2 regions of the Vibrio orientalis CIP 102891 genome follow, and region 1 is predicted to be linked to the other one. Evidence: predicted binding sites of a transcription regulator. Region 1 holds the regulator's gene; the other holds the start of a gene.
What was found. The regulator CRP, encoded in region 1, controls carbon source genes, mostly activating them, when cyclic AMP is high. The targets are predictions, from matches to a motif close to TGTGANNNNNNTCACA.
Positions count from the first base shown of each region.

Region 1 (12,090 bases):
CCAGAGAAGAGTAGTGAGAACAGCGCCGCAGCGAAAAAAGACCAAAAGCGTCGTGAAGCAGAGTTCCGCAAACTGACCGCACCAATTCGCAAAAAGCTGACAAATCTGGAAGCAAAAATGGATAAGTTAGGCACAGCATTAGCTGAGGCGGAGACGCAATTGTCTGACAACGCCCTTTATGAAGCCGAAAATAAAGCTAAACTTAACCAAGTACTCGCTGTTCAGGCTAACAGCAAAAGTGAACTTGAAGATGTCGAAATGGAGTGGATGTCTCTCCAAGAAGAACTAGAACAGATGGAACAGGAGTTCAATAGCCTATGAGTTCAAAGCACGTCGAAATTTCTTTAACCCTTGAACGCTTATGGCAATTCAGTTTGCAGTATTACAGCGTGCGAGAAGTCAAAGAGGCGTGCTTGAATCTTCAGAACCAATTTAAAGGCAATGTGAACTTACTGCTGCTGCTCAAATGGCTCGACGAGCAGCAGATCTGTTTCCAAGAACAAGACTGGCACCGCGTTGAAGAGTGTTTAGGTCGTTCTGAAGCACTGCTGCTTAGCTACCGTGAGTTAAGACGCAAGCTAAAACTCCACCTCCCTGATACGCTCTATCGCGAATCTCTCCAATTTGAACTGCAATTAGAAAAACAGCAGCAATCTGATCTGGTTGACTGCATCAACAGTATTCATCTAGAAACGAATCATAGCGAACCGCTTGTCTTACGCTATTGTCGCCAACTCGGCGGCGAGCAGCTCTACTCTGCCTTTGCAGAACCTATCAATAACATTGCCAATCTATAAGCTCTACCGACCTTAGGACTCTTATGACTCAATTTGTTGCGGCTAAAGGATTAACCAATCCACACCTTCAAACCCTAGCGCCAAGATTTATTCGTAAGAAAGCGTTATTTGAGCCAGTGTGGCAAACACTTGATACCCCTGATGGAGATTTTTTGGATATCGCTTGGAGCGAAGATCTCAATCAAGCCGACAAAGGCAAACTGGATAAACCAATTTTTGTCCTGTTTCACGGTTTAGAAGGCTGCTTTTACAGCCCTTACGCCAACGGTTTAATGAATGCCTTTGCTAAACAAGGCTGGTTGTCGGTCATGATGCATTTTCGCGGCTGTAGCGGCAAGCCCAACAAACTGGCTCGGGCTTACCATTCTGGAGAAGTCGAAGACGCACGTTTCTTTCTTGAGCACCTTGATACACTTTTTCCTAATCAAACCAAAGTGGCTGTCGGCATCTCACTTGGTGGCAATATGCTGGCTAACTATCTAGCCAAGTATCTAGACAATCCGCTAATTGACGCGGCGACCATCGTTTCAGCTCCGCTGGATCTCTCCGCGTGTTCGGAGCGCATCGAACAAGGCTTTTCTAAGCTGTATAAAAACTACCTACTCTCTTCGTTGAAAAAGAGCGCACTGCAAAAGCACCACTTACTTAAAGGAGAGCTAGGTCTGAGCTATCACAACATTAAACGAGTCACAAAACTGTACGAGTTTGATGACTTGATTACCGCGCCACTGCATGGCTTTAAAGACGCCGAAGATTACTACCATCAATGCTCAGGTATCCATCGCCTTAAAGAGATCACTCTGCCAACTCAGATCATTCACGCCAAAGACGATCCGTTTATGACGGATGCCGTGATCCCGAAGTATGTGCTGCCTGAGAACATCGACTATCGCTTATTTGACCAAGGCGGCCACGTCGGTTTTGTCACTGGTACTGCAATAAAGCCGCGTTTCTGGTTAGAAGAAGCTCTGCCTGCCTACTATGAAAGTTTGGCGGTTTCGGCATAATAGCGAGCGTCTATAACGAACATAAAATCTAGAGGTATTTATGATTGTTCCTTGGCAACAAATCGATCCAGACACGCTGGACAACTTAATCAAAGAATTTGTCCTGCGCGAAGGGACAGACTACGGTACGGTAGAGATTTCCCTGCAAAGCAAAATTGACCAAATCAAAAAACAACTTGAGTCAGGAGACGCCGTGGTGGTTTTCTCTGAGTTACATGAAACGGTCGATATCCAACTCAAAAATAGATTTTAGAGAACTGCATACAGTGACGTCCAAGCAAAGCATGCTATAGTGGACGTCGATTACAGGAACGTATTCTCAGACAAGGTTTGTCATGTCAGCAAAACACCCTATTATTGCCGTTACTGGTTCGTCCGGTGCCGGAACCACTACTACCTCTGAAGCTTTCCGCAAGATGTTCAACATGATGAACGTTAAACCAGCATGGGTTGAGGGGGATAGTTTTCACCGTTTCACTCGTCCAGAAATGGATGTCGAAATCCGTAAAGCGCGTGAGCAGGGTCGTCATATCAGCTATTTTGGCCCGCAAGCTAATGACTTTGGTGGTCTGGCGGAGTTCTTTCGTCAGTACGGTCAAGAAGGCACAGGCCAAGTGCGACGTTACCTACACACTTTTGACGAAGCCGTCCCTTACAATCAAATGCCGGGCACCTTTACCCCTTGGCAAGATCTACCGGAAAACTCAGACGTTCTATTTTACGAAGGCCTGCATGGCGGTGTCGTTGATGGTGACGTTAATGTCGCTCAACATGTCGACTTCCTGATTGGTATGGTACCGATCGTTAACCTTGAGTGGATTCAGAAATTTGTCCGCGATACCCGCGATAGAGGCCATTCACGTGAAGCGGTGATGGACTCGATTGTTCGTTCAATGGATGACTACCTGAACTACATCACACCACAGTTTTCTCGTACTCATATTAACTTTCAGCGCGTCCCGACTGTCGACACGTCAAATCCACTTAACGCCAAAGGCATTCCAAGCCTAGATGAGAGTTTTGTGGTGATTCGCCTTCGCGGCATCAAAAATGTTGATTACCCTTACCTACTGGCAATGATTGATGGCTCGTTTATGTCGCGCCATAACACCATAGTTGTACCCGGCGGTAAGATGAGTTTTGCGATGGAATTAATCGTACGACCGATTCTTCAACAATTAATCGAAACGGGCAAAATTGGCTAATACTCACAGCTAGAACACGATTACTTTTCATACCGTGATCATGTGCACAGTTTTGCGTAGTAAATACGTCGTTGGACCCGATTAAAATCAAGAAATCGTTTTCGAAAAAGGATACTATTTCTTACCGAAACACAAGATAGCTTGCAGCATTTGTAAAGTGCTCTTATCCTAGTAGGCCTATTTAAGGCTTTGCTAAAACATGGAAAGCGACAAGCGTACCCTGCAGAGGAAGTGAGATATTATGGTTCTAGGTAAACCTCAAACCGACCCAACATTAGAGTGGTTCCTTTCACACTGTCATATTCATAAGTACCCATCAAAAAGCACGCTAATTCATGCGGGCGAAAAAGCTGAGACGTTGTACTACATCGTTAAAGGCTCTGTTGCGGTTCTTATCAAGGACGAAGAAGGTAAGGAAATGATTCTTTCTTACCTAAACCAAGGTGACTTTATCGGTGAGCTTGGTCTATTCGAAGAAGATCAAGAGCGTACTGCTTGGGTTCGTGCTAAGTCTCCTTGTGAAGTAGCAGAAATCTCTTTCAAGAAGTTCCGTCAACTAATTCAAGTTAACCCAGACATCCTAATGCGCCTTTCAGCGCAAATGGCAAGCCGCCTACAAGTGACTAGCCAAAAAGTGGGTGACCTAGCATTCCTAGACGTAACGGGCCGCATTGCTCAGACGCTACTAAACCTAGCGAAACAACCTGACGCAATGACTCACCCAGACGGCATGCAGATTAAGATCACTCGTCAAGAGATTGGTCAAATCGTTGGCTGTTCTCGTGAGACCGTTGGTCGTATCTTGAAGATGCTAGAAGAGCAGAACCTAATCTCTGCTCACGGTAAGACAATCGTTGTATACGGTACTCGTTAATTTCGATTAACCGTTAAAATTTTAAAAGCCACCAATGGAGACATTGGTGGCTTTTTGTTTATTTGCGTCATCCCCGAGATGGAGGGACGACCGAGTTGGGGATCTCTTTAAATAACCAAGTCAACCGATGAAGATTCCCTACTCCCTCCTTCGTCGGTCTATGGAATGACGGATACTCTCACTAGGGAGAAGTCCGTTCTCACTTCTACTTTTACCCGTTGGTACTTTCGAAAATCTTATCTGCAGATGCTGCAACAAAACCTGGGTAAAGTTCACCATTTGTCATTGGATAGCGCTTAGCAAACTCATAGAAACCACCGGGGATGATTTCAGTCCCTTCAGTAAACTGCACTGCAACTTTATCCGCCATAGTCGAAGATTGTTCTAGCAGTACCTCTGGAGAGCCTTTCACTTCACCACCAAACTCGTTAATGGTAAAGCCAGCATCACGTAGGTGATTGTTGACACCCACGACTTCCTCAAATGCATTCAGTTGGTTGACGCTAACCGTAAAGTGGTTGGCACCATAGCCATGCGCCGCTAGCCAAGAAGCGTACTCACTCTCTGCCGCAAGCGTTTGGAAATCTGCGTAGCTAAGATCCCATAAACGACCGCCAGACAAGAACTCATGACCTTTTAGCTTACTGGTGTCCAATTGCTCAACAAGCTTAGCAACGATAGATTGCAGTGCTTGTGAACACTCTTCCACTTTTAGCTCACTGATAAACACTTTTGGCTGTTTTGGGTCTGGATGCTCAAAGTGCTTAGCTACCAACTTCTTACTTTCAAACAGATAGTCACCACAAGGCTTGTAGCCTACGTCTAAGAAAGGCTGCGCTAAAGTTGCGATACCCAATGGCTCGACATTGAAAGTGCGTAACGCGATATGGTCATTGATCAGTGCTTCATCTTCTTGCAGTAGTTGATGCACTTTTTCAGCAGAGGGACACAGGCGTTGAATATAGTCCTTCCATAACGATTGGAATAAAGCATCTGGCGTCATAACGCCTCCTTGTTTACGGTTGTTTACGTTATAGGGTTAGTCGTTATTATTATTGGTTAAGTTATAAAAGAGGCTACCAAACCGATTTGTCCAGATAATCAGTCTGATAGCCTTCAACCTGTGACGTTAAAAGCCTCCCTGCTCAGGGAGGAAGAAGGGAATTCCCTAACTTAGGTTCTATGACCTAATTTTTATAGCTCAACCCCTGGGCTCAATGTCGCAGGCAGAATTGTCTCTCCACCTTCCATTGATGCCATAGGGTAAGCACAGTAATCAGCTGCGTAGTAAGCACTTGGGCGTAAGTTACCCGATGCGCCCGGACCGCCAAACGGTGCATCACCACTTGCGCCCGTTAGTTGGCGGTTACGGTTAACGATGCCTGCGCGGATGTGGTCAACAAAGTATTCCCACTCGCTGTCATCGGTAGACACAAGACCTGCCGATAGACCAAAGCGCGTATCATTGGCTAGCTCTACCGCTTTATCTAGACCTTGGTAACGAACAACTTGTAGCAATGGACCAAAGTACTCTTCATCTGGCAGCTCTGCGATCGCGGTAACGTCGATGATACCCGGTGTCACAAACGCAGCGTTACCCGCTTTCGCTTCCACCAGACTCTCACCACCAAGCTTTTGCAGATTCGCTTGTGCGGCAAGGATAAAGTCAGCAGCTGCTTTAGAAATCTGCGGCCCCATAAATGGAGCAGGCTCTGCAAATGGCTGATCGACCCGAATCTTGTTGGTCGCGTCCACCAGTTTGCTCACCAGTAAGTCACCTTTTTCACCGACAGGAACATACAGGCGACGCGCACAAGTACAACGCTGGCCTGCACTAATAAAGGCAGATTGGATAATGGTATAAACAGTGGCATCGACTTCGCCAAAGTTTTCTGAAATCACCATCGGGTTGTTACCGCCCATTTCTAGCGCCAGCATTTTACCCGGCTGACCGGCAAACTGTTTATGCAGGATATGGCCAGTATTAGCGCTGCCGGTAAACAGCACACCATCAAGACCTTTAGAGTCTGCCAGTGCAATCCCGGTTTCTTTCGCACCTTGTACAAGGTTAATAACACCTTTTGGTAGACCAACTTGATCCCATAGCTTCATTGCAAACTCACCGGTTAGCGGCGTCTGCTCTGAAGGTTTAAATACCACGGTGTTACCCGCCAGAAGCGCAGGTACAATGTGACCATTAGGTAAGTGACCAGGGAAGTTATATGGACCAAATACGGCCATCACGCCGAGTGGACGGTGGCGAAGGACAATTTGGTTGCCGGCGGCTTCACGCTGCGCTACACCAGTACGGTCATGGTAAGCACGAATAGAGATAGCAATCTTGCCTGCCATCGCTGCCGCTTCTGTGCGCGTTTCCCAAATCGGTTTGCCGGTCTCTTTAGCGATGATTTCAGCAATCTGCTCACTGTTCTCTTTTACCTTCTCGGCAAAGGCTAGAACAATCGCTTCACGCTCAGCAAAGCTCATTTTTTTCCAACCCACAAACGCACTGCGTGCTGCTGAAACGGCTTGCTCAACTTGCTCTGGAGTGGCACTTTCACCTTGCCAGATGACGTCATTGTTGTATGGGCTTTGCGAGTTCATTGACTCACCTTGACCTGCAACCCATTCACCTGCAATCCAATGTGTCATAACTTGTTCCTTCAAATTTGTTCTTAATCTCAGCGTTACTGAGCTAGCATGCGAACATAGTCGCCTTCGTTTACTTTCAGTGCTTGGGCCACTTCAGGCGATAAAATAACTGACTCTGACTCATGGTCATGGGCCGCTTTTGCTGCCGCTGCGCGGAAGTCTTCAAACGAGGTGTTAGAAATCAGGTAATCTTGCGAGCTGGTATGCTCTGCAATCGTCACTTTGGCACGGATAGAGTGACGCACGGATTCAATATTACGCACATCACATTCAACCGTTGGGCCACCATCGAAAATGTCGACGTAGTTGCGGCAAGTAAACCCTTCTTTTTCCAGTAGGCGTAGGGCTGGTTTAGTGTTGTCATGGACTTGACCAATCACCGCTTGCGCTTCTTTGCTCAATAAGTTGATGTAAATTGGCAACTTTGGCATGAGATCAGCAATAAAGCCTTTCTTACCAATACCGGTTAGGTAATCGGCCATAGTGAAATCAATCGAGAAGAAGTGCTCTTGCAGCCACTGCCAGAATGGCGAATTACCTTCTTCATCAGAGACACCACGCATTTCAGCAAACACGGTTTTAGAGAAACGGTGTGGATGCTCTGCCATCATTAGAAAACGACACTTCGACATTAGGCGGCCATTCAAACCACCGCGGAATGTTGGTCTCAAGAATAGTGTACAAATCTCACTACAACCTGTGTAGTTGTTGCCGAACGTCAGTAGCTTAACGACGTTATTCACACCCAGTTTCGGTGATGAATGCACCACGGTACTGATGTGATATGAGTAGAAAGGTACATCCCAACCAATTGATGCTTCGATACCTGTACAACCAGCGACTTCACCGGTTTCACTATCAAAGCCCACCATCAGATAGCCTTCATCACCGGGCTCTGTGACCTCTGGCTTTGTGAAGCTATATTCTGAATGAGTAATACGGTTAGTTAACAATTCTTCGTTAACCGGTAGAGATGTAAATCCATGACCAGACTCAACCGCACACGTGTGCAGCGCGTCGTAGTCCGACATTGCGATAGGGCGAACAACCAGCATCGATACTCCCTCCTGATGCGTGAACGCTAGTACTCATTAGTTATCTGTTTATACTTTGACTTCGTCATTCCCTACAGTAAGGAACGAACGTGATAGGGAATCCCTCAACGCGATGTAGGAGATCCCCAACTCGGTCGTGCCTCCCTCTTGAGGATGACACTATTTATGTCGATATGAGTACTAGACTAGGTGTTTCTTATTTAACTAGCGTCGCTAGAGCTTTATCTAGGCGCGCTAATCCTTCTTCAACTTCTTCTTTAGTGATAACCAGTGATGGGGTGAAACGCACTACGTTTGCTCCTGCCACTAGTACCATTAGGCCTTCTTTGCCTGCTGCAACCAATACGTCACGAGCGCGGCCTTGCCAATCTTCATTCAGTGCTGCGCCAAGCAATAAGCCTTTGCCACGTACTTCGGCAAACATGTTGTACTTATCATTCAGTTTAGCTAAGCCTTCACGGAATAGAGCTTCACGCTCTGCAACACCCGCGAGTGTTTCTGGCGCGCTAACAACATCAACCACAGCTTCTGCAACTGCACACGCGAGTGGGTTACCACCGTAAGTTGAGCCGTGTGTACCCACTTTCAGGTGCTTAGAAAGCTTAGTTGTTGTAAGCATTGCGCCGATAGGGAAACCACCACCAAGTGATTTCGCAGTACTTAGGATGTCAGGCGTTACACCCAGACCTTGGTATGCGTAGAAATTACCAGTACGACCGTTACCAGTTTGTACTTCATCAAAGATAAGCAGTGCATTGTGCTTGTCACACAGTTCACGCACTGTCTGTACGAATTCGTCAGTTGGAGAGATGATGCCGCCTTCGCCTTGAAGTGGCTCCATCATGATGGCACAAGTGCGATCTGAGATATGCGCTTTTAGTGCTTCCACGTCATTGTATGGTAGGTGAGTAACATCACCCGGCTTAGGACCAAAGCCGTCTGAGTAAGCCGCTTGACCACCAACAGTCACAGTAAAGAAAGTACGACCGTGGAAGCCCTGTTTAAAGGCGATAATTTCTGATTTCTCAGGGCCAAACTCATCAGCAGCGTAGCGACGCGCTAGCTTAAGGGCCGCTTCATTCGCTTCTGCGCCAGAGTTAGCAAAGAACACTTTCTCAGCAAAACACACATCGGTGAGCTTTTTCGCTAAACGCAGTGCTGGTTCGTTAGTCATCACGTTACTTAGGTGCCAGATCTTCTGACCTTGCTCAGTTAACGCGTTAACCATTGCAGGGTGACAATGACCTAGGCAGCTCACGGCAATACCACCAGCAAAGTCGATATATTCAGTCCCCTGTTGGTCCCAAACTCGAGCGCCTTCGCCTTTTACTGGAATCATTTCCATTGGGTTGTAACAAGGTACCATTACCTCATCAAACAAACCGCGTTCTACGTTATTTTCTACAGTCATTGCACATTCCCTCTTAATACCGCATGCATAGCGAATATGGTGTCCTTACTTCGATTCAATGAAATAAGATATTGTTTTGCTTTTAAGCAAGTACGGCATTGTATTTACATTTAATTAACCATTTCAATAGTGGTTTATTCTTTTTAATCGCCACTATAAAGTCTGATACTCATAATCCTTGAGTATTTATGCATTACCCTTTCACATTTATGAAGCAATATATTCTTATATTAAAGATAAGCTATGGTTAATCTTAGTCGCGATAAGGGCTAAGAAGTAGACGTGACAAACTCTGCGCATACTTTTTCACAAAGTATCCACTGTAAGGTTTATGAAGAAAATGTTAAGAAAAGTGATCTCAGTCAGGCTTTAACCGAATAGTAGCCACTGAATTTGGGTGTTTTAAAGTGCCGCTCGGGCAATAAAGTTGGCAAGGATCTGATGACCTTGCTCTGTTTTAATCGACTCAGGATGAAACTGAACCGCATCAATCGGTAAGGTTTTGTGCTGATAACCCATGATTTCATCCATGCTGCCATCAGCCAGTTGGGTCCAAGCTGTCAGCTCAAAGCAATCCGGTAGCGTGCCGTTTTTCACCACTAGAGAGTGATAGCGTGTCACGGTAAGAGGGTTATTCAAGCCAACAAACACACTGCGGTCATTGTGGGCAATTAGCGACGTTTTACCATGCATCACCTGCCTAGCTCGTACCACCTCACCACCGAGTACTTGGGCAATTGCCTGATGACCTAAACAGACACCGAGGATCGGTAACTTTCCGGCGAAGTACTCTATCGCCGCCAAAGAAATGCCCGCTTCGTTTGGTGTACATGGCCCTGGAGAAATGACCAAATGGGTTGGGTTTAGCGCTTCAATCTGTTCTATGCTGATTTCATCATTACGCACTACTTTCACCTCAGCACCCAACTCACAAAAGTACTGGTACAGGTTATAAGTAAAAGAGTCGTAGTTATCGATAATCAGTAACATGGTGAAACGAACAGCATTGATAAGTTGGATGGTTAGGGGCGGTATTGTGCAGCAAGAAAGAATAAAGGCAAGTGCAAACGATAAAATAAGGCCGGCATAGGCCGACCTTATCTGTTTACAGCAAGTTAGTTTACTTGCGACGACGCCATAGTGCTAAACCAAATAGCGACATCATGGCACCAAAGCCAAATGAACCGGCCATGTTCAGTTCTAGAACCGCTGGATCGTGGTCTGAAGAACGGAAGTGGTCGTTGTACTTAGGTAGGTCACCTTTGTACTCTTCGTTGTAGTCAAACAACTTCGACTCACCACCATTGATATGCCAATCCGTTGCATCAACAAAGTGCTTTTCTAGGCTTGGGCTCATCAGTAGGTGGTCAAGCGCACCCACTTCATCATTGTATGAGTAGCTCCAGCTGTTTGGATGCGCTTTCGCCACAGCATTGATGTAGCCATAGCTGTCAGTGATCACAGCGCCTTCATCACCAAATTGCACCTGACCATCGATGTAGGTATTACGTGCTGCTTTGATCGTCTTACCGTATTTCTCTTGGCTGTAATCTGTCAGTACTAGCAGTGGATCTTCCATACCGTATGCGTTCAAGTCACCTAAGATAACTTTGTGACCTTTGATTTCGCTCAATGCATCACCTAGCGCCACAGCTGCGGCAACACGGAAGTTCTCACAAGAACCTTGTTTATCTAGGTCTTGGCCACCCTGACCACCTTGCTCAACTGGTGCTGCATCTTCCCAACACTTAGAGCCTTTCGATTTAAGGTGGTTAATCGCCACTGTGATCTTCTCTTTAGTGCCTTTCACTTTGAAAGTTGGCGCAAGCGAATCACGCTGGTAGTTCTTACCATCTTCAATCACTTTACCATTGTCATCCAATACTTCTGGGGCTTGCTGACTTGGCATAGGAATTACGCGAGAATCTTTCAGCTTAACCACTTTCGGGCGGTAGATTACACCGGTAGTAATCACATCAGTGCCGATGTAGTCGTTCTCGTCAGTCACTTTGTCGCCGTTAGAGTCGATAGCAACGATGTCGTAGCGGTCTTTCTTCTTCTCAATTTGAGCGTTTAACTGATCAACCAACTGACGAATTGCACCACTGTCACCGAAGCCGTTGTTTTCAATTTCCATCAGGCCGATGATGTCAGCGTCTAAGCGCAGGATTGCATTAACGATTTTTGCTTGTTGTACTTCAAATTCTTCAAAGCTGTTCGCACCACGGTTATTACCATGTGGATTTGCATCACCACCAAATGGCGAGTTGAAGTAGTTAAGTACGTTAAACGTAGCGATGCGTAAATCGCCCTCTTTCATATCGATATCTTCGGTACGAGGGTCATTACGAATAAAGCTTTCGCTCGTTAGGGTATTGGTTGGAATTAAGCGGTAATCACCGTAACTGTAGGTAATCACACCTTCTAAGCCGACAATGGTATCGTCGATACGGATGTAATCTTCGGTAGAACCATCTTGGTCAATATCAGTGCGGCCGAAGTCTGGGTAGTATGGAACTTGTCCATCGCCAGCCTTAGCATCTGACTCAACATACAAACGGCGCTCTGCGTTTTCGATGCTTTGCTGTTTCGCCTCTTCAGAACCTGCTGGGAAATTCTGGTTTGGCTGCATGCTGATACGACCTTGCGCTAGTACCATGTTGTTGCGACGCGCTGCGTAATCGTAGCCAAAGGTACGGGTAACGCGCATATCTAGAGCTTCAGTTGTGTTCACCAACATGCCTTCGTAGCGCTCTAGAGTGCGATCGAAGTTTTCATCCGTTGCTAGGATTTCGATGTCCGTCGCCGTTGGCGCAGCTTGCTCGCCTTGTTTAACCCAGTTGTTGTTTTCTGCTTTTAGTTGAGTGTGATCGTAGTACTCTTGTACCTTACCTTTGACACACACCACATCGCCCGCTTGTAGATCAGAGCTTGATTGATTGGTATGAACAAACAGACCTTCAGATGTCTCTGGGTTGTAGTCGTCCGTTAACGCTTGTAGATAGAAGCCTTTCGTCAGGCCTGTTGTTACCGCACTGACGACACCTTTAACAAAGAACTCTTCATCGGTGATGTATGGGTAACCATTG
Region 1 is NZ_ACZV01000003.1:58,630-70,719, forward strand. Features, by position in the region: gene VIA_RS02370 (ABC transporter ATP-binding protein) at 1-321, shown strand, start outside; gene VIA_RS02375 (TIGR02444 family protein) at 318-797, shown strand; gene VIA_RS02380 (hydrolase) at 821-1,804, shown strand; gene VIA_RS02385 (YheU family protein) at 1,845-2,057, shown strand; gene VIA_RS02390 (phosphoribulokinase) at 2,140-3,009, shown strand; gene crp (cAMP-activated global transcriptional regulator CRP) at 3,251-3,883, shown strand; gene VIA_RS02400 (DUF1338 domain-containing protein) at 4,095-4,886, opposite strand; gene astD (succinylglutamate-semialdehyde dehydrogenase) at 5,078-6,535, opposite strand; gene astA (arginine N-succinyltransferase) at 6,571-7,590, opposite strand; gene VIA_RS02415 (aspartate aminotransferase family protein) at 7,787-9,001, opposite strand; gene VIA_RS02420 (aminodeoxychorismate/anthranilate synthase component II) at 9,404-9,991, opposite strand; gene VIA_RS02425 (ExeM/NucH family extracellular endonuclease) at 10,122-12,090, opposite strand, start outside.

Region 2 (12,090 bases), on a different contig from region 1:
CAATGCCTACAGGGAAAATATGTACCTTGTTGATTTCAGGTTCAAAATAATAAAGTCTGAGCTCAGCTAGGTTAATCACAATCCCCTCTCGTTCGACCTTAGGAAGAATGATCTGAGTCGGAATGGTAAGCACATAATCAACTTGAGGCAAAAATGGATCAACACCTTTATTCGCCGCCATTAATGACAAGAATCCGACATCATACTGCTTAGCAATATTCGCTAAGGTATCGCCTTCTTGCACTTGGTGATATTGAGTTCGGCCAACAATACTGCTTCCTTCAGTTGGTAATTCATAAGTAGCAGCAAAAGCTGACGAACTTAAGCAGGCGAGAAGCGCGACAAGTTTACGCACCATCCATATTTTCCTTAGCATCTTTATAAAGTGCTAAGGTTATCTCTCTTTCGGCCTTGTGATCAACTATTGGCGTTGGATATGACAATGATTTAGCGTTCGGCCAACACCAAGGCTTATGTATATATCTGTCAGGAACTTCTTCAAGCTCAGGAAGCCAACTACGGATAAAGCTTGCTTCCGAGTCAAATTTCTCACCCTGAGTCGTTGGATTAAAGACTCTGAAATAGGGCTGCCCATCACATCCGGTTGATGCGCACCACTGCCAACCGCCATTGTTAGCAGCGTAATCACCATCAATCAGCTTAGACATGAAGTACTCTTCACCAATACGCCAGTCAACGTGTAAATCTTTAACTAAAAAGCTAGCGACAATCATCCGCAGGCGATTGTGCATCCAACCAGTACGATTAAGCTGTGCCATAGCGGCATCCACAATGGGATACCCGGTCCTGCCCAGTTTCCAAGCTTCTATCTCTGCTGGATTGTTACGCCAAACTAAATTATCACCCCAAGACGTAAAGCTATGACCTTTGGATAATTTTGGTTCAAAGTAAATAAGATGCTGATAGAACTCTCGCCATACAAGCTCACTCAACCAAACTTCTCTTCCTCCAGCTATAGGAGGGGGATTGTTACATAGTAACCTTATCAGACATTGCCGCACCGACAAAGCACCAATGGCTAAATAAGGAGAGAGTTGGCTAGTCCCTTCCATTTCAGGAAAATCTCGTTGTAACGCATAAGCGTCGACTTTCTCAGACTCAAAATCTCGCAGCTTTTGAATAATGTTCTTGGTATCTACAAAGTATCGTTCACTGGTCACTCTTGGGTAACTGAACTCTACCTTGGGGTGGAAGTGCGTTACCTTTTCACTGGATAACTCAGCAACACTTCCAACTTCAATGACTCTTTTTACTGAAATCGGTGTTTGATAAAGACGCTGACAATAGGCACGTTTAAATGGAGTGAAAACTTTATAGTACTCCCGCTGCTTATTAACAACACTGCCCGGAGACAGCACGCACTTATCATCAAATCCAACACACTCAATATTTGTGTCTAGCAATTGATTGACTAAGTGTCGGTCGCGCTGAATTTCATCCACTTCATATTGATGATTGAAATAGACCGAACCTGCATCAGATTGTTGTGCCACATCTGCCAATAATTGTGCTGCATCCCGGTAAGTCGGGACCTCAGCGTAATATAAGGGGATGTTTTTAGCAGACAGTTCTTGCTTCAACACTAACAAGCGTCGAAAAATAAGATCAGCTTGGATTGGTGCCATATTGTGACGCTGCCAAGTTTTGGGAGTAGCTATATAAACAGCCGCAACACTGCCACCAGACATAACAGCCTCAACCAGTGCCGTGTTGTCATCGACCCTTAGATCCCTACGTAGCCAAACAATTTTCACAAGCTATACCTTAATCGCATCTCTTGTGGGTAAGGTTCCAGATAGGCTTGCAGCAGGAGGTATTCATCTGGGTGGGCAGACAAATAGTGCTTGATGAGAGTTAAAGGAGCGAGCAACGGTAACAACCCCACGCGATACTCATCGATAACTCGTCTCAATTCCTGCTTCTGAGGTTTATCTAGGTTACGTTTAAAGTAACCCTGAAGATGCATTAACACATTGGTGTTGTTCTTACGGCTTGCCCGATTCGTCATCGCTGTCATTAACCCCTCTCTGTAAAGTTGGAAAAACTCGTTAACATCATAATCTTTAATATGTGCCACTAAGTTGCCTAGCTGCTTATAGGAAGCGGGGTGATGAGCCATTAAAGTGAGCTTATAACGCGAGTGAAACGCGACGATCTTACCTCGGGTCACTTCTTTACCCATTGAGTTATAAAAATCATCAAGTGTATAAACACGGGTAATAAAGTTTTCTTTCAATACTGGATCGTTTAATCGACCGTCTTCTTCAACAGGCAACCATGGCATTGACTTCATCAACTGCTTAGTGAATATCCCTACTCCATCGTTTTCGGCACCCCGTTTTTTGTACACCTTAACGCGCTCCATACCGCAAGTTGGCGATTTAGCACAAACGATGTAGCCTCTGAGCTGCTCGCCCTCTAACTGCTCCACTTTCTTTTCGCAGTAGCTCTCCATCTGAACTGTATGATCTTGAGTTGGATCTTTGGTTTCGACCAGCGTGACTCTCTCTTCGTTAGAAATAAGGCGAATCGTTGGTCTGGGTACTGGCATTCCCGCTCCCACTTCTGGGCAAACAGGTACAAAGTCAAAATAAGGAGCGAGCTCTTTGGTGACGAACTTGCTGACTTTGTGTCCCGCATCGAACCTAACTTTCTCACCCAATACACAAGCACTGATGCCCACTTTAATCACATTTTGCATATCACAACCTTTACTGCTCTTCGCATGCCATTCAAAAGCTCTAAAATTTGCCGTTTGTCCGGCCACAATTTTTCAATTTGCTTGATTTCTAGTTACGTAGATCGAACTGTTTTGGTTCACTTCAAAAAGCAAACGTTTATGCAAATCGATTGCCCTTTCACTTTCAACAGATTTAGTTATTAACCAACAACAACCGCTTTCAATACTGCTCTTTTGTGACATACTTCTCATGGAGCACCGCTATATAAGGCTAGTATTGCCTCAACAGATTTTTGAGAATCAACATATTTAGTAATCAGAAATGATTGACTAATAAAACCGGAGTAAAAACTATGGCAACCCCACACATTAATGCACAACCAGGTGATTTCGCTGAAACAGTTCTAATGCCAGGTGACCCACTACGTGCTAAATACATCGCGGAAACTTTCCTTGATGATGTAAAGCAGGTATGTGACGTTCGCAACATGTTCGGCTACACAGGTACTTACAAAGGTAAAAAAGTGTCTGTAATGGGCCACGGTATGGGTATTCCATCATGTTGTATCTACGTACACGAGCTAATCGCTGAGTACGGTGTGAAGAACGTGATTCGTGTAGGTAGCTGTGGTGCAGTACGTGACGACGTTAAACTGATGGACGTTGTTATCGGTATGGGCGCTTCAACTGACTCTAAAGTTAACCGTATCCGTTTCAATAACCACGACTTCGCAGCAATCGCTGATTACGGCCTACTAGAAGAAGCGGTAAACCAAGCTCGCTCTCAAGAAGTACCAGTAAAAGTTGGTAACGTATTCTCTGCAGACCTTTTCTACACTCCTGAAGCAGACCTCTTCGAGAAGATGGAAAAACTAGGCATCCTAGGTGTTGATATGGAAGCGGCTGGTATCTACGGCGTTGCTGCAGACTTAGGTGCAAAAGCACTAACAATTCTAACAGTATCTGACCACATCATCCGTGGTGAGAAACTAAGTTCAGAAGAGCGTCAGAAGTCATTCAACGACATGATGAAAGTCGCTCTAGAAACTGCAATTAACATTTAATTTATTCACTTTGCCACTAAGCCTAGCTTGGTGGCACGAATAATCCCGAGGGGGAGATAGTGACTACTGGCAAACTGCCACAGGAAGCAGACGGTTTACAGCTCAACTTTTGTAAAACATTGGCGTGTGACAACTTTGGATTGAGTGACGCACATCGTTACGTTGTGCAGCATGCGAACCCTAAGCGACCTGCGATGGTATGTCGGGAGTGTGGTGCTTTCCCCCCCTTACTTAACAATCAAGAAGTTCTTAATGAACTTCATCGATTGAGACATCTCCATAGTGATGGCCTACCTGCCTGCCGCAATGACGACTGCAGTAATTTTGGTCTATCCGTCCATACCCACAAACATCTCTATCATGCTTTTGGCTATAGTGGCGATCGCCAACGTTATCGTTGTAAATGTTGCCAGTCTACCTTCGTAGATAAATGGTCAGGTGCCAATAAGAAACTCCAATTTCAAGAAAACCTCCTTGGCTTGCTTTTTATGGGCTATTCGGTCCGCGAAATCTGCCGAAAGCTAGAAATCAACCCAAAGACGTTTTACGATCACGTTGACCATATCGCCAGTCGATGTCGACGAAAACTGGCCATGTTTGATGCTCGCTGGGTAAATCATGCCGCAAGCTATGAACTCGCCTCGCACTATGTCTCTTTGCAGCCCAAAAGTAACAACGGCGTTCTTTGGATTGCGACAGGTGAAGCGCATAGTGGGTACATCTTGTGTCAACACGTAAACTACGCAGCCAATGAAGAACCTATAGGCGAAGTTGATCATGACCCGTACAAGTACCCGTCAAGATTTGTTTCTCGGGAACACTCTTCTGAAGCGAATATGCCTGCGCCGCCCCCTTCTCCAGTACTACGCGAGCGTATTGACCAACAATATCAAACCATTCTCGCAAGGGGGAACGTTGAAGACCCAATGGGTAACCTAACCGTCTTTAACTACCCAACTAAAGGCGCGCTTGTTCGACCGCCATACACCTCATATGCGCATTTCCTGCATGTGCTTGACCTGTGCCAAGAAGAGCGTCGAGTTTCTATCTATTTACCTCAGGATCCTGTGTTACGCTCTGCCGCATTAAGCATCTGCCTGCCTCGTATTCAGCGTCAAAATATCGACCTAATGTATGTTGAGGAAGATCAAGGGTGGAATCCTGAGTCTAGTATCGACAAAATTGACATTGTCCACATGGGTTGGTGGCGTGACCGTTGGGCCATCACCTCTGGCATTAATGCATCAAAGGGGATCTGTTATTTAGCCGGTGATAAAAATCAACCGAAACATTGGCTACGCAACGCTTCAATCCGCCGTACGGAGTTTTATCAACATCGTTTTCAAACCCTATTTGAAAGCTTTATCAACGAGCCTAGGCGTAAACTTCGTCCGGGCGGCTTACTGCCAATGCTCGATATTTTTAGAGCTTGGCATAATTTGTGCTACCAAGATAAGAATGGAAAGACAGCCGCTCAAGCCTTAGAGTTGACCCAATCACCTTTAACCTTACGCGAGTTACTGTCATAACGGTTAGTAATGTGACGGGGGCCTTTAAACGGCTGCCGTTTTATTACTTTTTATAGTGTTCATCTGCACTCTATTCATATAATGCCATAATGTAAGATGAACTCTACGCGGTAAAGGATTGATTCATTGGATAAAAGCCAGCGACTTCTAGAAGTCGAAATTGAACAGCTTAAGGATAAGATAGAATCCGAGCCCGAAAAGGTCTGGGCAATAGCTGAACAGTGCGCCGCGCGCTCTGCGCAAATCCTCTACCCTGAAGGTGAGATTCAGTCCCTGATCATCATGTCTCGTTGTGCATGGTGCAGTATGGATTACCGAAAAGGCCTAAAATACATCAAAGAGGCACACAGTAAACTAAGTGCCTTAGATACTGATGATCTTCTTCCAGAAATTCTTCATATTCATGCCCTACATTACTGGGGTCAAGCAAAGTACTACTCCGCTCAGCAATATTGGATCAATGCTTTAGAACAATCAGCTCTGGTTGATGAAGTCGAAGTGCAATTGGAAGCATTAATTGGCCTTGGGAACGTATGGCGAATCACTCACGAATATCAACTCGCTAAATCGACTCATGAGCTCGCCGTCAAAGTCGCGAATAATGCCCGTATCCAGTGGTTAGAAGGCAAAGCGCGAATTTTGCTTGCTTGGGATCACTACCTACTCAATAACTTCGTTGAGATGCTTTCAGTCTTAGACGGTGCTACAGAAGCCTTAAAGAACCATCATGACAACACTTGGCTGGCTGAAGTATGGGATTTTAGAGGCTTAGCTCTGCTTGGGCTTGAACGTATTGAAGATGCTGAAGAAGCGACCAATAAAGCGCATGAATTAGCCATCCAACACAATCTAGTTTGGATGAAAACACACTCATTCATCAGTCGTGCTCGAGTTGAACTGCTCAGAAAGCGCCCCAACGAAGCCGCTGACCTGCTGATTCAAGCAGAGCAGTCAGCCGTTGCCTTTGATAATGGCGAACTTCTCTCGCAAATTTGTTTTCAGCAGTCACGCGTAGCGGAAGAGTCTGGCAACTTTAAGCTTGCCCTTGAAGCATTCCAAAAATATAGAAAGCATTCAACCACCATGCTTCGTGAGCAAACGGCTAGAGTGAGTAACGATAAAGCGAGAGCCTCGAAAAGACAGCTAGAACAACGCGCTAGGAAACTGATCAACCGAATTCGTGGCCAGCATGAGTTCGATCCAGAAAAACAGATGACCCAAATGGTGTCTGAAACCTATTGGTGGGAACAACTGATCTTATTTAAGACAGAGCTCAAACGTTCGAACCATTCTGTGATCATTATTCAGCACTCTGACTCGCGCTACCTAGATGTTTGCGCAGAACTCGCTCACTCTATCTGTAACAAACAAGATATGCTGTCACGCATCAGCAGCGATCGATTGGGACTATTACTCGCAGACAAAGGGGAAGCGGCTCTCAGCGTATTTCAGGTATTAGCCAAGATGATTGAAATATACCCTTGGCAGCGTAAAGGACTAGAATGCTCGCTGCCTAAAGTCATTTATCAAGACATTCTGTCTTTCCCATTCACACTAGAACAACTTGAAGAAAGCCAGGAACAGGAAGAGCTGCATGGAAACGATACTAAATAAGATTTCTGATTCCGGCTTAGATGCATCTTCCGTTAGTGGCGAAGAAGCGCTGATTTTCTGGAATCACGTTCGTCAACACATCGCAACCACAGGGCAAGAGAAAGCTCAGTGCTTAATTATCAGTGCAGAGTTTCGTTTTGAGCTCAAGCAGTATCAAACGAGTATTGATGAACTAAAAGAAGCTCTGTCACACTTATCTCTACCACATGATGCTGAACTCGTATTAGAGGTACGCAATGGGTTGGCTGATAAACTTATTGAGAGCGGTGATTACCATGGTGCACTCAATGAATACATCAGTGCGTCGACCATCGCCGTCGACAATGGGTTTATCGATGAATATGTTATCGCTGTGCTAGGGATGGGTAATTTATGCGATGCGTATGGCGACCATAACCGAGCGCTTCGATACTACCAAAAAATAGACAGCATTGATCACGCTATCGGTAGCCGATCGCTGAGACTTCGTTACAAACTGTACATGCTCGCTTGCTACATTGAGCTCAATCGAACTACCGCTGCAACGGACCTCATTAAAGAGTGTGAAGAACTCAGTATTTTAGTCAGTGACAAAGTACTCTCTGGGCAAATTCTTCTCTACCAATCCAAGCTCTATCGTCAAAATGGTCAAACCGACCTTGCAATGCAATGTCTGGGTAATGTTCAGTACTCGCATGGTAATGTCCATTCCGCATGGCTATCTAATTCGATTCGTTTAGAACTTGCCGCATGCTTGAGTGAACAAAACAAACCACATCTGGCAAATTGGATACTTGAGTCGACACACAAACGTATCAAAGAGTACGCCTCTCCTATTTTGTCACTGAAACTCGCCAATTCACTTGCCAGTATTAGCGAGCAAAAAGACGACTACCAGAGTGCTCTCGAATATCAAAAGCGCGCTTTTCGTATCGAAAGCGACCTAATGAAAAAGATCCCAATTGGTGAGCTTGGTGCGAGCCAATTAAGGCGTCTATCTCGTTTCGAGCTGCAACTCAAACTGATCTTATCAGAACAAGAAAACCGTGAGCTGAAAGAAACCACTGAAAGTCAAAAGCATACCGTGGCCCAACTTCAGCAAGATGTCTTTACCGACCCACTTACTAGTCTACATAATCGACGCTGGCTTGATGTAAAACTTAAGGATTTATTGCTGCACGATGTACCTTTCTCCTTAATGGTCGTCGATATCGACCACTTCAAGTCGATCAATGATGAACTCAGTCATTTAGTTGGTGATAAAGCGATTGTAAACGTCTCACATGAACTCGCAGCCTACTTCAAGTTTAGAGGTGCTTCATGCGTACGATTTGGTGGCGAAGAGTTTCTGGTAATCTTAGAAAGAGCGACCTTAGAGCAAGCAGAAATGCACGCTGAAAACTATCGAGAACGAATCTTTAAGTTTGGCTGGCAAAGTATACTTGGTGAGCGCGGACTTACTGTCAGTATTGGCATTACCCTACACCGCGAAGGTGAAAATACCCAACGTACATTCTATCGAGCAGACAAAGCTTTGTATCGAGCAAAAGCCAACGGTCGTAACCAAGTCTGCACTGAATAGTAGGGGGCTCCTCCCCTACTTCATAAAGAACAATGATATACCTGCCACAGCGACAATCGTCCCGACCATCCCTCGCTTGGAAATGGGTTCCCCTTTCGCCGCATAAATCATCAACATAAACAGCGGGCTTGTGGCGATCAAACTCTGGGCAACCGCTGGGTTCGCGTATTTTAAAGCAACTTGCTGAAGCCACAGAGCCAAGAATGTACCAACAAAAATCGCGGCTAATAGCCAAACAAAACCGTTCTTCCCTAGTTGTAAGAGGTTTTCTTTCATCGAATGATACGGCTTTTTTTCTATCCAACCGATCATCACCATGACAAACAGCACGCCCATCGATAGACGAATCAATGCACCCAGTAATGGCGGTAAGTCGCCTGCCACCAGCGCGTAGTGAGAAATCACCACACCACTGGCTTGGCATACGCTTGCCACAAGACCAAATACTACCCCGCGCCAGTCTAACGGAGAGCCATCAGCGTGAAACACCGTAAGAGAAACGGCCACTGTCGTTACAATTACCCCGAGCCATCCCTGCACTGGCAATACACTGCCCAAAGCTAGCAAGGCCAATACACCAGAAAGTGGTGGTGCTAGGGACTCTAGAAGCAATGTTTTATTAGGCCCTATCCGTTTTAACGACGCAAAATAGGCACTGTCACCAATCGCGATGCCAATGATTCCGGATACGGCAAGAATGGCAAAGTGGTCCGCCGAAACAGCAGGGGTATCAACCACAGAGAAAGGAATCACACACATCATCAAAGCTGACGCTACGACGCCTTTTACTATATTGAGCTGAAGCGCACTAAAACGGTGGCTAAATTGGCTATATATCCACGTTGCGACAGCCCAAACTAGTGCCGCCCCTACTGCTGCAATTTCTCCCTGAAAAGACATCTTTCCCCCTAATTCATTGTTCTATTCTTGCGAGTCCGGTTTTACCGACACCCATCTAATTTGTTGTTTTTATTGCTATACTTTGTTGTAGATAATCAGTACTCTTTATAAATTCCATCTCATTAAGCAAGGATTGTTAATATGTTCTTGGATTATTTCGCACTAGGGCTGCTTGTCTTCGTCGCGTTGGTTATTTTCTATGGCATTATCGTCATTCACGATATTCCCTACGAGATCGCCAAAGAGCGCGAGCACCCACATCAAGATGCTATTCACTACGCAGGCTGGGTAAGCCTATTTACCTTACATGCTATCTGGCCATTTCTCTGGATTTGGGCCACCTTATGGCGCAAGGAGCGCGGTTGGGGCTTCCAAAAGCTCGAAGAAGAGCAGCATGACATTCATCATCGCGTTGATACGCTAATCGATCAAGTCAATAAGCTACAAGAAGAAGTACGTGATCTCAAACAGCAGCAACCGACTCAATCGGTGCAAACGTACAGCAAAAGTAATGAGGAGGAGCAATAATGGATTTACTACTCATTCTGACGTATGCCGCACTGTGTATCACAATTTTTAAAGTCTTCAATATTCCGCTGAACAAATGGACGGTTCCAACAGCTGTACTTGGCGGCGTTGTTCTGATCGGTACTTTGATCTTACTGATGAACTATAACCACCCATTTACTCAGATTGGTAATCAGGTTTATTCGACCACGCCAGTTGTATCTGGAGTAAGGGGGCGCGTGATTGACGTCCCCGTTGAAGCAAATAAACCTCTGCGTGAAGGCGATGTTCTTTTCACAATTGACCCGATTCCTTACGAAGCGGAGGTTGCGAAGAAAAAGGCACAAATCAAAGAAGCAAGTCAAGGTGCGCTAGGTTTAGAGTCTTCACTACAAGAGGCGATTGCTGCAAAAAACAAAGCGATTGCTGAGAGAGATAAAGCGAAGCGTGAATTTAGTCGTTACCAACGCGGTTACGACAAAGGCGCATTTACGGCACAACAACTTGATACTCGACGTCAAGCCTACAAAGCAGCAGAGTCTTCCGTTAACGTTGCAAGCGCTAAAGTTGAGCAAGCAGAACTCGCTTTAGACTCAGAGATTGGCGGTGAAAACACCACGGTCGCTCGTCTATTAGAAGAGCTACGCCAAGCTGAGTTCAATCTTGAGCAAACCATAGTTAAAGCACCTACTGATGGTTTTGCCACTCAACTTGCGCTACGCCCTGGCGTGATGGCAGTTCCTCTACCGCTCGCTCCAGTGATGACCTTTGTGCATACCGAAGAGGTCTTTTACGCTGCAGCCTTTAGACAAAACTCACTCCAACGCCTTAAACCAGGATTTGAAGCAGAATTTTTGTTTAGAGCGTTGCCGGGTAAAGTATTCAAAGGTGAAGTGGTAGAAATACTGCCCGCCATCGGTGAAAGTCAATTCCAAGCTCGTGGCGCACTATTAGGTACTGACGCACTGCGTACCAGTGGTCGCGTGTTTGTTAAGTTAAAGATAACCGACGACTTATCCGACTATCACCTACCATTAGGGACTGCTGTGGAAGTCGCGGTTTATTCAGACAAGTTCACTCACGTTTCCATAATGCGTAAGGTACTCATTCGAATGAAGAGTTGGCAAAACTTCTTGTACCTAGACCACTAATAAGCTCAATAAATAGGTAGAGGCGCGATAAGTGCCTTTACCTACCCCTACCAACCGAGATCTATTTCACACAAACAAAATACACAATACTGGACAGCCGACCGTTTGTGTAGAATTCTCGCTTTTGCGACTTAACGGCATGATGAATAAGCTCTCCTACTTAGCATTGCTAAGCGCAACACTCTTTGCGTCTTACCTCTTTGCCCACCCAACCTTAGAGCAAGCTAAAGAACTCCTTAAGTCTGAACCAACGAAAGCATTGAAGTTAATTCAATCCGTTCATTACGCGTCGTTAAATAGCGCCGAGCAAATTCAATATGCCCACCTCTACGTATCAAGTCACAACCTGCTAGGTCAGTACACTGGGAGTAAAGCATGGATTGAAGAGTATTCACTGCCAGAAACCTCTGACTCCCAGCAAATGGAAGAGCTGTTTGATTACTCAATACGCGCCGCTTGGGCCTATGAGGCGACTCAGCAATATCAGCATGCAATGCAGTGGTATCGCTTAGCAGAACGTTATGGTGTGCGTCTAAAGGATAAAGAGAAGCAAGGTTACGTCTATTTGCAATACAGTGCCGTGGAAAGCCTACAAGGCAATCAGTACCAAGCACTCAAGCTCGCCAACCGCGCTTACATTTTGCTTACGGACAGCGATGATACTGAGATGGTCGCCGATCTACATAGCCAACTCGGGATTTTGTATTACCTCAATGGTGACTACGAGCATGCGATTCGTTTTCAAGAGCAGGTATTAGCACAAGCGACGCAAGATAACAGCCTCCAAGAAATCGCGGTTGCACACTACAACTTGGCCAATGCCTACTATAAATGGTCTAAAGTAGAGTTCAGCAAAGATAAACTCACTACCGCAGCGATCAATTACCAGCAAGGTCTAGCACTCGCGCAAAAGTTAGAAACTAAATACTTGCAGAGGAATCATCTCCTCGGTCTGATCTCTCTCTATACCTACTCTGAATCATTAGATGATGCCGCATTACGAGTTAGGCAGCTAACTCAGCTAAATTTAGACTATTCAGGCTACGCCAAGCTCTCTTACCAT
Region 2 is NZ_ACZV01000004.1:965,960-978,049, forward strand. Features, by position in the region: gene VIA_RS07885 (L,D-transpeptidase family protein) at 1-358, opposite strand, end outside; gene phrB (deoxyribodipyrimidine photo-lyase) at 348-1,775, opposite strand; gene VIA_RS07895 (YbgA family protein) at 1,772-2,722, opposite strand; gene deoD (purine-nucleoside phosphorylase) at 3,055-3,765, shown strand; gene VIA_RS07905 (hypothetical protein) at 3,825-5,294, shown strand; gene VIA_RS07910 (hypothetical protein) at 5,421-6,908, shown strand; gene VIA_RS07915 (GGDEF domain-containing protein) at 6,889-8,469, shown strand; gene VIA_RS07920 (DMT family transporter) at 8,485-9,369, opposite strand; gene VIA_RS07925 (DUF3302 domain-containing protein) at 9,511-9,897, shown strand; gene VIA_RS07930 (HlyD family secretion protein) at 9,897-11,027, shown strand; gene VIA_RS07935 (tetratricopeptide repeat-containing diguanylate cyclase) at 11,167-12,090, shown strand, end outside.
Region 2: deoD (purine-nucleoside phosphorylase) is a predicted target of CRP. The motif match lies at 2,937-2,952, and genes of this name have one in related genera.